Mesorhizobium shangrilense: one gene and its partner. The protein of the gene in region 2 binds, or shares a complex with, the protein of the main gene of each other region. Links are inferred from orthologs where the notes say so. Each region holds a gene or a part of one and is shown on either strand. Other genes may lie near its edges.

Region 1 (3,239 bases), 1.3 Mb from region 2 along the record:
ACTGGATAGCAGGCATGGGTCGACGCCTGGCCATCGATCATCTCGCGCATTTTGTGTGCGAACTCTATACGCGGCTCCAGAGCCGAGGCCTTGTGGATGGTTTTTCGTTCCCCTTTCCGGCGACGCAAGCGGAGCTGGGGGACATCCTCGGCTTTTCGACGGTTCACGCGAACCGGACACTCCAGGACCTTCGCAAGCTGGGCCTTGTTCGTTGGGAAGCGGGCAGGATCACGGTTGAAGACTACGACGAACTGGCGGCGCGATCCGGCTTCAACCCCGCCTATCTCAACCTGCAGCGCGAGCCGCGTTAGCCGGCTGTTTTCCGACATCCCTCCGGCCAAGCCTCATCTCGTGCCTTGGCCGATGCCCCATGTGTCGCCACGCAGCACGCCGTGAGGCATTCCGGGAACGAAACCCCCTGCGCCGCATTGTGAAAACACGCGCCCTTGCGCCTCTCTCCTGAAGGAAACAGACATGGCCAAAACGTCGATGCGGTCGCCTGACGGGCGAGCAACCATTCACGATCAGAGATTGGAACGTGGCCAAGGTGGAGAACTCCATCAGGTGGCGGAGGGCGACGTCCCGGTGATGACCACCGCCCAGGGCGGCCCGGTCGCTGATGATCAGAACACCTTGAAGGTCGGCGCACGCGGGCCGACGCTCATCGAGGACTTTCATTTCCGCGAGAAGATCTTCCATTTCGACCACGAACGCATCCCTGAGCGCGTCGTGCACGCACGCGGCTACGGGGCGCACGGGTTCTTTGAAACCTACGAGTCCCTGGCCGCTTACACGCGGGCCGACATCTTCCAGCGCCCCGGCGAAAGGACCCCGGTTTTCGTCCGTTTCTCTACGGTGGCCGGCTCCAAGGGTTCCTTCGATCTCGCCCGCGACGTACGCGGCTTCGCCGTCAAGTTCTATACCAAGGAAGGCAACTGGGATCTGGTCGGGAACAACATTCCCGTCTTCTTCATCCAGGACGCCATCAAGTTTCCCGACGTCATCCATTCGGTGAAGCCGGAGCCTGACCGCGCCTTCCCCCAGGCGCAGTCGGCGCATGACAATTTCTGGGACTTCATCAGCCTGACGCCGGAATCGATGCACATGATCATGTGGGTGATGTCGGACCGGGCAATCCCGCGCTCCTTCCGATTCATGCAGGGCTTCGGCGTTCACACCTTCCGGCTGGTCAACGCCAAGGACGAATCCACTTTCGTGAAGTTCATCTGGAAGCCGAAGCTCGGCATGCAGTCCGTGGCCTGGAACGAAGCGGTCAAGATCAACGGAGCCGACCCCGACTACCATCGGCGCGACCTGTGGGAGGCGATCCAGTCGGGCAACTTCCCCGAATGGGAACTGAATCTGCAGCTCTTCGACCAGGACTTCGCCGACAGCTTCGATTTCGACGTCCTCGATCCCACCAAGATCATTCCCGAGGAGGTGCTCGAGCCCATTCCGGTCGGGCGTCTGGTTCTCGACCGCATGCCCGACAATTTTTTCGCTGAGACGGAGCAGGTCGCGTTCATGACACAGAACGTTCCCCCTGGCATCGACTTCTCGAACGATCCGCTGCTGCAAGGCCGGAATTTTTCCTATCTCGATACCCAGCTGAAGCGGCTCGGAAGCCCAAACTTCACCCACATTCCGATCAACGCGCCGAAGTGCCCGTTCCATCACTTCCAGCAGGACGGTCACATGGCGATGCGCAATCCAGTCGGCCGTGCAAACTACCAGCCGAACTCATGGGGCGAGGGGCCAAGGGAAAGTCCGCTTCACGGGTTCTCCACGTTCGCGAACCCCGAGGAGGGGCCGAAGGTTCGCCTGCGGGCGGAGAGCTTCGCCGACCACTACAGCCAGGCGCGGCAGTTCTTCATCAGCCAGACCGACGTCGAGCAGCGCCATATCATCATGGCGCTGACTTTCGAGCTCAGCAAATGCGAGAACCCGGCCATCCGCGAGCGCATGGTCGCGCACCTGCTCAACATCGATGAGACCCTCGGCAAGGCGGTGGCCGACAGGCTGGGCATCGCAGAACTGCCCGAGCCGGCCGACGCCGCAGTCCAGACGCGCGACGACCTTCCTCCGTCGCCGGCCCTGAGCATCCTCGAGAACGGGCCTGGCAGCTTTGAGGGCCGTAAGGTCGGAGTGCTGGTCAGCGAGCAAGCAGACGCCAGCCTGCTGAAAGAATTGCAGGCGGCGATCGAGGCGGAGGGCGCCGTCATGGAAGTGATCGCAGCCAAGGTGGGCGGCGTCGAGGCTTCCGACGGCAGTTGGATTGCCGCCAGGCACATGATCGACGGCGGGCCGTCGGTGTTGTTCGATGCGGTTGCACTGGTGCTGACCGGGCCCGGGGCCGAGCGCCTGGTGAACGAAGCCACCGCCCGGGATTTCGTGGCCGACGCGTTCGCCCATTGCAAGTTCATCGCTTTCACGACCGAGGCGACGCCGCTGATGGAAATGGCGGGAGTCGATCCGGAGGCGGATGAGGGCATGATTCCGCTCGACGATGGGGGAGCCGTCGCCGAGTTCATGCAAGCCTGCCGGGAACTGAGATTGTGGTCGCGGGAAGGCAGCGTCAAACTCTAGAGATCCGGGGGGCGACGCATGGCAGCGCGCGGACTTGTCCACGGGCCGCTTGGCGGCAACTGCATCCACCTCTGCGTGGACATGCAGCGCCTGTTCGGGCCGGGCGGCCCTTGGCCCGTTCCCTGGGTGGAAAAGGTGCTTCCTGCAATCGAGGAACTGACCGGCAGGCATCCCGACAGGACGATCTTCACACGCTTCATCCCCGCCGTCCGGCCGGGCGAGGGGCCGGGGATGTGGGCGCGCTACTATCAACGCTGGGCCGCGGCGACCCTCAGCAACATTGATCCGGCCCTGGTGGAACTGGCGCCTTCGCTGGCGCGGTTCGTGCCGCCTGCGAAGGTTCTCGACAAGCGCGTCTACTCGCCCTGGACAGAGGGCGGCCTGGACGCGCTCCTCCACGGCTCAACAATCGATGCGCTTCTTGTCACCGGCGGCGAAACCGACGTGTGCGTGCTGGCGACAGTGCTGGGCGCCATCGACCGCGGCTTCCGGACGGTGATCGTAACCGACGCCATCTGCAGTTCCGCCGACCAGACGCACGATGCACTGATGGAACTCTATCGTTCGCGTTTCAGCGAGCAGGTAGAGGCGGTCACGATGGAGGAAGTTATTGATGGTTGGCGCTAAGTGACGCTGACGGGGAGGGAGATGAC
Region 2 (7,867 bases):
GCGCCTCCGGCCGCGAGGATACCGGCCCCCAAAAAACCGCGTCGACTGAGATCGAACGGCAACCACCGTCGCATGAAATCCACCCCTGTTAGCAATGACGAACAAGAAGAGCACAATCGCTTAATTATAGCAATGGCTATATTTTTCGCGGCGAACAGCCTGCGACACGGAATCATCTGGAAAGATTCAAAACGCCGCTCTATGAGAAATAGCCGAGGCTACACTTTATCGCAGCGAAGGAGCAGAGCTGGTAGTGAGCGACGAGAATCCGACGATTGTAGAGCCCAGCGACCCGATCGATGCGGAAACGCGCGTCGAGAGTTTTAGGCAGACGCGCCACAACCGCCGCACCGAACTCGTCGAGGACTACGTGGAACTGATCGCCGATCTGATCGACGAAGGCGGCGAGGCGCGCCAGGTCGACATCGCGCAGCGGCTGGGCGTAGCACAGCCGACCGTCGCCAAGATGCTGAAGCGGCTGGCTGCCGACGGGCTGATCCAGCAACGGCCCTATCGCGGCGTGTTTCTTTCGGCCGAAGGGCGGGAGCTCGCCGAAATGAGCCGCGACCGGCATCAGGTCGTCGAGTCCTTCCTCTGCGCTCTGGGCATCAGTCCGGAAACTGCGCGCATCGACTCCGAGGGAATTGAGCATCACGTGAGCGCCGAGACGCTGGAAGCCTTCCGCGCCTTCCTGGCCCGCAGCGGGAAATGAGGGCTCCCTCGCGATTCACGAAGTCGTGACATTGACCTTCCAGTAGGTGGAACGACTACGTGCGAGCCATCGGGCAGTCCCGGTATCGACTCGAATGGACTGGAAGCAGGAACATGAAGCACCATCTCATCACCGCAGCAGCCGCCATCTCCCTCGCCATCAGCGGTGCAGCCTATGCCCAGGACGCACATTTGGGCCACGGAGCCGCTGCGCCGAGCGCCGCCGCGGAGGCCTTCGCCAAGGCCAATGAAGACATGCACAAGGCCATGGCCGTGGAGCTTTCCGGTGATGCCGACCGCGACTTCGTGCTTTCCATGATTCCGCATCACGAAGGCGCTGTCGCCATGGCCAGGATCGTGCTGGAACACGGCAAGGATCCGGAGATCCGTGCACTCGCCGAAGAGGTCGTGAAGGCGCAGGAAGCCGAAATCGGACAGATGAAGGCATGGCTGGCCAAGAATCCGGATTGATCTGACCTGCGGATTGTGGACAAGCCGGACGCCCTGAGCGTCCGGCGCTGCGCCGGGCGTACAATCCGGCTACGGTGCAGCGATGAAGCCCTCCAAGGACATTTCCCGCCTGATCGAGATCATGGCCGCTCTGCGGACGCCCGTGACGGGATGTCCCTGGGACGTCGAACAGACCTTCGAGACCATCGCCCCTTACACGCTGGAAGAGGCCTATGAGGTCGCCGACGCCATCGCCAGGCGCGACCTGGCCGATCTGCGCGAAGAGCTCGGCGACCTTCTTCTGCAGGTCGTCTACCACGCCCGCATGGCCGAGGAGCAGGGAGCCTTCGAATTCGGCGATGTGGTGGAGGCGATCACACAGAAGATGATACGCCGTCATCCGCATGTCTTCGGCGACGAAAAGGCCAGAAGTGCCGGCATGGCCAAGGGCATGTGGGACCGGATCAAGGCAGAGGAGAAAGCCGAACGCCGCTCCCGCCACGTCGCGCTCGGCCTTGACCCCGAACTAGGCGGCTCAGGATACCTTGATGACGTACCGGTCGCCCTGCCCTCCCTCACGCGCGCCCTGAAACTGCAGGAGAAGGCTGCCAGGGTCGGCTTCGACTGGCAGGAAGCCGCGCCTATCCTCGACAAGATCGAGGAGGAAATCGGCGAGCTGCGCGCAGAAATGGCCGCGGGCGACCACGCTGCAATCAAGGACGAGTTTGGCGACCTGCTGTTTGCGGTCGTCAATCTCGGACGCCACCTGAAGGTTGATTCCGAGGCAGCGCTCGCCGGGACCAACGAAAAATTCCGCAGCCGATTCCATAGCGTGGAGCGGACGCTCACGGCCGCAGGGCGGAACCTGGATGACGCCTCGCTCGAGGAAATGGAAGCGCTCTGGCAGGACGCCAAGCGCAAATAGGTCGTTCCCGCGCTACTCGGCCGCCCGTCTGGACAAGCGCTCCTCGATCGATTGGCGCGCGGTGGCCGTAGCACGGAGCGTCAGCGTAACGCTGCCATCGTCATTGTCGGTGCGTTCGACCACCTGTCCGTTGCGATAAAGCCAATCGATGGACGCGAGTTGGTTGGGCTGCAGCGTCACGACGACGGGTTCCAGACCGCCTGCCACGCGCTGCTCGATGGCGGCAACGAGCGCCTCCACCCCCTCGCCCGTCGCCGCCGAGATGGCGAGCGGCGTATTGCTTCCCGCCTCCAGCAGCCGCGCACGGTTCGCATCGTCGAGCAGATCGACCTTGTTCCAGACTTCGATGACGCGCGCTTCGTCCTTTGCATCGACGCCGAGGTCGGCAAGTATCTGTTCCACGTCCGCCGCCTGCGCCGCAGTATCCGGGTCCGAAATGTCGCGCAGGTGGATGACGACGTCCGCTTCCACCACCTCTTCGAGGGTCGCGCGGAAGGCCGCGACAAGGTGGGTCGGAAGGTCCGAAATGAACCCGACTGTATCGGACAGGATGACGATGGTGCCGTGAGGCAGCCGCACCCGGCGCAGCGTCGGGTCCAGCGTGGCGAAGAGCATATCCTCGGCCAGCACGTCCGCACCCGTCAGGCGATTGAAGAGGGTGGACTTGCCGGCATTCGTGTAGCCGACGATGGCGACCACGGGGAACGGCACCTTCTTGCGCTTTGCCCGGTGAAGGTCGCGCGTGCGCCGCACCGTTTCCAGTTCGCGCTTCAGCTTCAGGATCTTATCCTGGAGAATGCGGCGGTCGGCCTCGATCTGTGTTTCGCCGGGGCCTCCGAGGAAGCCGGCGCCGCCGCGCTGCCGCTCCAGGTGGGTCCAGCTGCGCACGAGCCGCCCCTTCTGGTAGTTCAGGTGCGCGAGTTCCACCTGCAGCGCGCCTTCCTTGGTGCGAGCCCGCTCGCCGAAAATCTCAAGGATCAGGCCGGTCCGGTCGAGCACCTTGGCGTTGAACGCCTTCTCCAGATTGCGCTGCTGCACAGGCGTCAGCGGATGGTCGACGATCGCCAGCTCCGCCTTGTTTTCCTTTATGATCTCGGTGATCTCGTCGACCTTGCCGGCGCCAAGCAGCGTGGCAGGCCGCGGCTCGTTCACCGTGGCAATTGTAGCATGAACGATGTCGAGGGAGATCGCCTCGGCGAGGCCTACTGCCTCCTCGAGCCGCGCGTCCGCGGAGCGCTGCAGCCGCGGGCGGGTCTGCTGGGCAGTTTCATCCTCACGCAAGTGATGACGTGCAAGGATCGGCACGACCACAACGGCGCGCGCACCAGTCGCGTCCGATCCTGTATCGTCCGCCCTCTGGGGGCTAGCCCGGCGATTTTCTGCTTTCAATCAGCTTTCCCGGCCGTTTTCCTCGGCATCGAACATTTGCACGGGCTGGCTCGGCATGATCGTCGAGATCGCATGCTTGTAGACCAGCTGCGAATGGCCGTCCCTGCGCAGCAACACACAGAAATTGTCGAACGACGTTACGACACCGGTCAGTTTGACGCCATTGATCAGGAAGATCGTCAGTGGGTTCTTGCTCTTCCGAACCGAGTTCAGAAAGAGGTCTTGAAGATTCTGCGAACGTTCCGCCATTGCTTCTTGTCTTTCGCCGCCCTTTGCCTGGTTGGCACTGCGCCAGTTTAGCGGCGTGGTGTCAAGTTCCAGCCACTTGCGTCGAAACCCGAAACAAGTGGAAAGGTCTCATTGTGTCTTAAATCGAATAGAGCCGTTATCAGGCTGGACTTCGTTCCGCAACGTCAAAAAATGCCTCGCGCAACAAAAGCGTTGTAGCGCCCGGGTGTCCGTTGGCGACACTGTGCCCGTCGATGGATACGACTGGCATGACCACCGTCGTCGCCGATGTCATGAACACCTCTTTCGCTGCCTTTGCCTCATCAAGCGAGAAGTTGCGTTCCTCGATTTTGAGCTCGAGTTTCCGGGCGACGTCGAACACGGTCGTGCGGGTGATGCCGCGCAGTATTCCTGTTTCGGCCTGGCGCGTTACCAGCACATTGTCCTTCGTCACGATCCAGACGTTGCTCGATGCCCCCTCCTTCACCGTGCCATCGGGATCGACGAACCAGGCATCGTGAGCGCCCGCCGACTTCGCCTTCTGCCGGGCCAGCACGTTGGGGAGCAGGCCGACCGTCTTGATGTCGACGCGCTCCCACCGGTTCTCAGGCACGGTGATGACATCGAGACCGGTCGCGGCGCGCTTCGCGCCGGCGACGGTGTCGAGTCGCTTCGCCGTGATGACGATGCTCGGTCTGACGCCAGGCGCGGGAAAAGCATGGTCGCGCGGGGCGACGCCGCGCGTCACCTGGAGGTAGACCAGGCCATCGCGGACCAGATTGCGGTGAATGACCTCGGACATCGCGATGTGCAGCGCCTTTCGCGACATGGGCCAGGCGATCTGAAGCTCGCGCAGCGAACGGTCCAGGCGGTCGAGATGCCGCGTCATGTCCACGATGAAGCCGCGCGAAATCTCGCAGACCTCGTAGACGCCGTCGGCGAACTGATAACCGCGGTCCTCTACATGCACCATCGCCTCGCGATGCGGCACATAGCGGCCGTTCACATAGGCGATACGAGGCATGTCCGAACTCCTTGAAAGACAGGGGAGGCTTAAGCGATTCCCGGCTGGCGGTAACGGCCAAATCGCGAACTCAGAAGAATTCCAGACTGACGCGGAACATCTGCTCGACCTGCTTCACCGCACCCTGCATGGCGAAGATGACGACGCGGTCCTTCGGACGGATGTGCACGGAGCCGCTGGGCGAGATCATCTGTCCGTCACGGAAGATCGCGCCGATCCGCATGCCGTCGGGCAGCTCGAGGTCGCGCAGCGCCGTGCCGACCAGAGGCGACGTCTCCAGCGCCTCCGCCTCGATGATCTCGGCCAATCCCTGCTGGATGCTGTGGACGGCGCGGATCCGCCCGCGACGCACGTGCTGAAGCACACGGGAAATGGTGACCGAGCGCGGATTCACGTATGCGTCAATGCCGAGCGTCTTGGATAGACCGTGATAGGCCGGGCTGTTGAGAAGCACGAGGCTGGCCTTGCAGCCCAGGCCCTTGGCCATGACGCTTGAGAGGATGTTGACCTGGTCGCTGTTGGTCAGCGCCACCATCAGGTCGGCGTCGTGGATATCGGCCTCGAGGAGCAGCTTCTGGTCGAGCGCACTGCCGTTGAGCACCACAGTGCGCCGCAGTTCGTCGGCGATCCTGACGGCCCGCTCGCGCTGGTCCTCGATCAGCTTGATGCGGGTCCGGCTCTGCCTCTGTTCGATGGTGCGCGCGACGTAGAGGCCGATGTTGCCGCCACCGGCGATAATGATCCGGGTTGCCTCCTGCTCGTCATGTCCGAACAGGCTGAGCGTGCGCCGCACCTGATCCTTCTGCGTCACCACGTAGGCGAGGTCGCCAGCGATCAGTTGGTCGGCGGAATGCGGCACGAACAGGCTGTCGCCCCGTACGACCCCCACCACGGTGGACGGCAGGTCCGGAAACAGTTCCGTGAGCTGCTTCAGCGGCGTATTGATGACAGGGCAATCCTCAAGGCATTCGATTGCCACCATGATGATCTTGCCCTCGGCGAAGCGAACGACGTCGGTCGCGCCCGGCAGCGCGATGCGTCTCAGCACCATCTCGCCCACCTCGAGCTCGGGCGAGATGATCACGTCGATCGGCATGTGATCGCGCGAGAACAGGTCCTGATACTGGGGCTGGAGATAGGACTGCGCCCGTATCCGCGCGATCTTGGTGGGAACGTTGAACAGCGCGTGGGCGATCTCGCAGGCGACGATGTTGACCTCGTCATGCAACGTCACCGCGATGATCATGTCAGCCTGTTGCGCGCCCGCCGCCTCCAGCACCTCGGGATGCGAGCCGTGTCCGACGAAGCCGCGCACGTCGAGCGAGTCGCGCACCGCCTGGATGAGCTGCGCCGAGGTGTCGATGACCGACACGTCGTTCCGTTCTGCGGCCAGCCGCTCGGCAATGCCGTAACCAACCTGGCCGGCGCCGCAAATTATGACCCGCATGAGCGCCTAGACCCCGAGCGACTTCAGCTTGCGATGGAGCGCCGAACGCTCCATCCCGATGAACTCGGCCGTGCGCGAGATATTGCCGCCGAACCGGTTGATCTGGGCGATCAGATACTCTTTCTCGAACATCTCCCGCGCCTCGCGCAGGGGTAGCGCCATGATGTGCTGGTCCGACTGGTTGGGCGCGCGCGGCATCACGTCGCCGATCTCCTGCGGCAACAGGTCGGCGGTGATCGGCGCGTCGACGTCGTCGCCGCGCACCAGGATCATCAGGCGCTCGATATTGTTGCGCAGCTGTCGCACGTTGCCCGGCCAGTTGTGCGCCTGAAGCACGGCCAGCGCATCGTCCCCGATCCGCCGCGGCTTGATGCCGGCCTGCCTCGCCACCTGCAGCATGAAGTGATCGACAAGATACGGGATATCCTCGCGGCGCTCCGAAAGCCCGGGCACGATGACCGGGACCACCGCCAAGCGGTGGTACAGATCCTCCCGAAACCGCCCCTCGGCGATCATGCCCTCCAGGTTCTGCGCGGTCGACGAGATGATGCGCACGTCGACCTTGACCCGCTTGGTCCCGCCGACGCGCTCGAACTGCTGGTCGACCAGCACGCGCAGGATCTTGCTCTGCGTCTCGCGCGGCATATCGGCGATCTCGTCGAGGTAGAGGATGCCGCGGTGGGCCTCCTCGAGCGCCCCGACCTTGCGCTCGCCGCCGTTGGATTCGGTGCCGAACAGCTCGATTTCCATGCGCTCCGGCGTGATCGTCGCGGCGTTGAGCGACACGAACGGACCGGTCTTGCGCGACGACTGTGCATGAATGGCGCGCGCCACCATCTCCTTGCCCGAGCCGGACGGCCCGATGATCATGATGCGGCTGTTGGTCGGCGCCGCGCGCTCGATCGTCTGCCGCAAATGGTTCATCGCCGGCGATTTGCCGATCAGGTCGAAACTGTCGCCGCTGCGCTGGCGCAGATCCGACACCTCGCGCTTCAGCTTGGAGGTTTCCAGGGCGCGCTCGGCGATCAGGATCAGGCGGTCGGCCTTGAACGGCTTCTCGATGAAGTCGTAAGCGCCGCGCCGGATGGCCGAGACCGCGGTTTCGATGTTGCCGTGGCCCGAGATCATGACCACCGGCAGCTCCGGATGCATGGTCTTGATCTTGTCCAGAATCGCCAGGCCATCGAGGCGGGACCCTTGCAGCCATATGTCGAGGAAGACCAGGCGCGGGGCACGGTCCGCGATCGCGGCGAAGGCGCTGTCGCTGTCGTGCGCGGTGCGTGTCTCGTGTCCCTCGTCGCTCAGGATGCCCGCGACCAGTTCGCGGATGTCTTCTTCGTCGTCGATGATGAGAATGTCAGATGCCATTTCCGACCTGCTCGTTTTCTGCTTGCTTCGGGTGCTCCTGCCCGGCGGCGTCCGATGATGGCGTCGCCGAAGCGGGAACGAAAATGCTGATCATTGCGCCCCTGCCCTCGTAGAAATCGTCCGGCGCATCGTGAAGCTCCAGCGAGCCTCCGTGATCCTCGATGATCTTCCTGACGATCGCGAGGCCGAGGCCGGTGCCCTTTTCACGCGTCGTCATGTAGGGCTCGAGCAGACGCTGGCGATTCTCGCGGGGCAGTCCCTTGCCATTGTCGATCACGTCGACGCGCACCATGGCGCCTTCACGCCGCGCCCGGATGCGGATGAC

What was found. The genes of interacting proteins can lie anywhere in the genome.
Region 1: the proteins of hfq (region 2) and katE are in contact, whole or in part, in a crystal structure (PDB 3VU3), measured with the Escherichia coli proteins. The link is inferred for Mesorhizobium shangrilense from one-to-one orthologs.

Annotation. Positions count from the first base shown.
Region 1 is NZ_JAQGPN010000001.1:1,613,696-1,616,934, forward strand. Bases 111-3,030 are described here. They hold katE (catalase), read left to right. Parts: upstream 111-474; coding sequence 475-2,586; downstream 2,587-3,030. Other genes in these bases: PD284_RS08010 (Crp/Fnr family transcriptional regulator), read left to right, coding at 111-311; PD284_RS08020 (cysteine hydrolase family protein), read left to right, coding at 2,605-3,030. Also shown: more of PD284_RS08010, read left to right, coding at 1-110; more of PD284_RS08020, read left to right, coding at 3,031-3,213.
Region 2 is NZ_JAQGPN010000001.1:2,924,148-2,932,014, reverse strand. The notes cover bases 2,101-4,961. They hold hfq (RNA chaperone Hfq), read right to left. Parts: upstream 3,725-4,961; coding sequence 3,476-3,724; downstream 2,101-3,475. Other genes in these bases: trkA (Trk system potassium transporter TrkA), read right to left, coding at 4,798-4,961; PD284_RS14130 (D-amino-acid transaminase), read right to left, coding at 3,864-4,727; hflX (GTPase HflX), read right to left, coding at 2,101-3,475. In the rest of the region: manganese-binding transcriptional regulator MntR, read left to right, coding at 254-712; CopM family metallochaperone, read left to right, coding at 826-1,182; mazG (nucleoside triphosphate pyrophosphohydrolase), read left to right, coding at 1,265-2,086; more of hflX, read right to left, coding at 2,099-2,100; more of trkA, read right to left, coding at 4,962-6,174; nitrogen assimilation response regulator NtrX, read right to left, coding at 6,181-7,542; PD284_RS14115 (sensor histidine kinase NtrY-like), read right to left, coding at 7,532-7,867. UniProt on the Escherichia coli protein: RNA chaperone that binds small regulatory RNA (sRNAs) and mRNAs to facilitate mRNA translational regulation in response to envelope stress, environmental stress and changes in metabolite concentrations.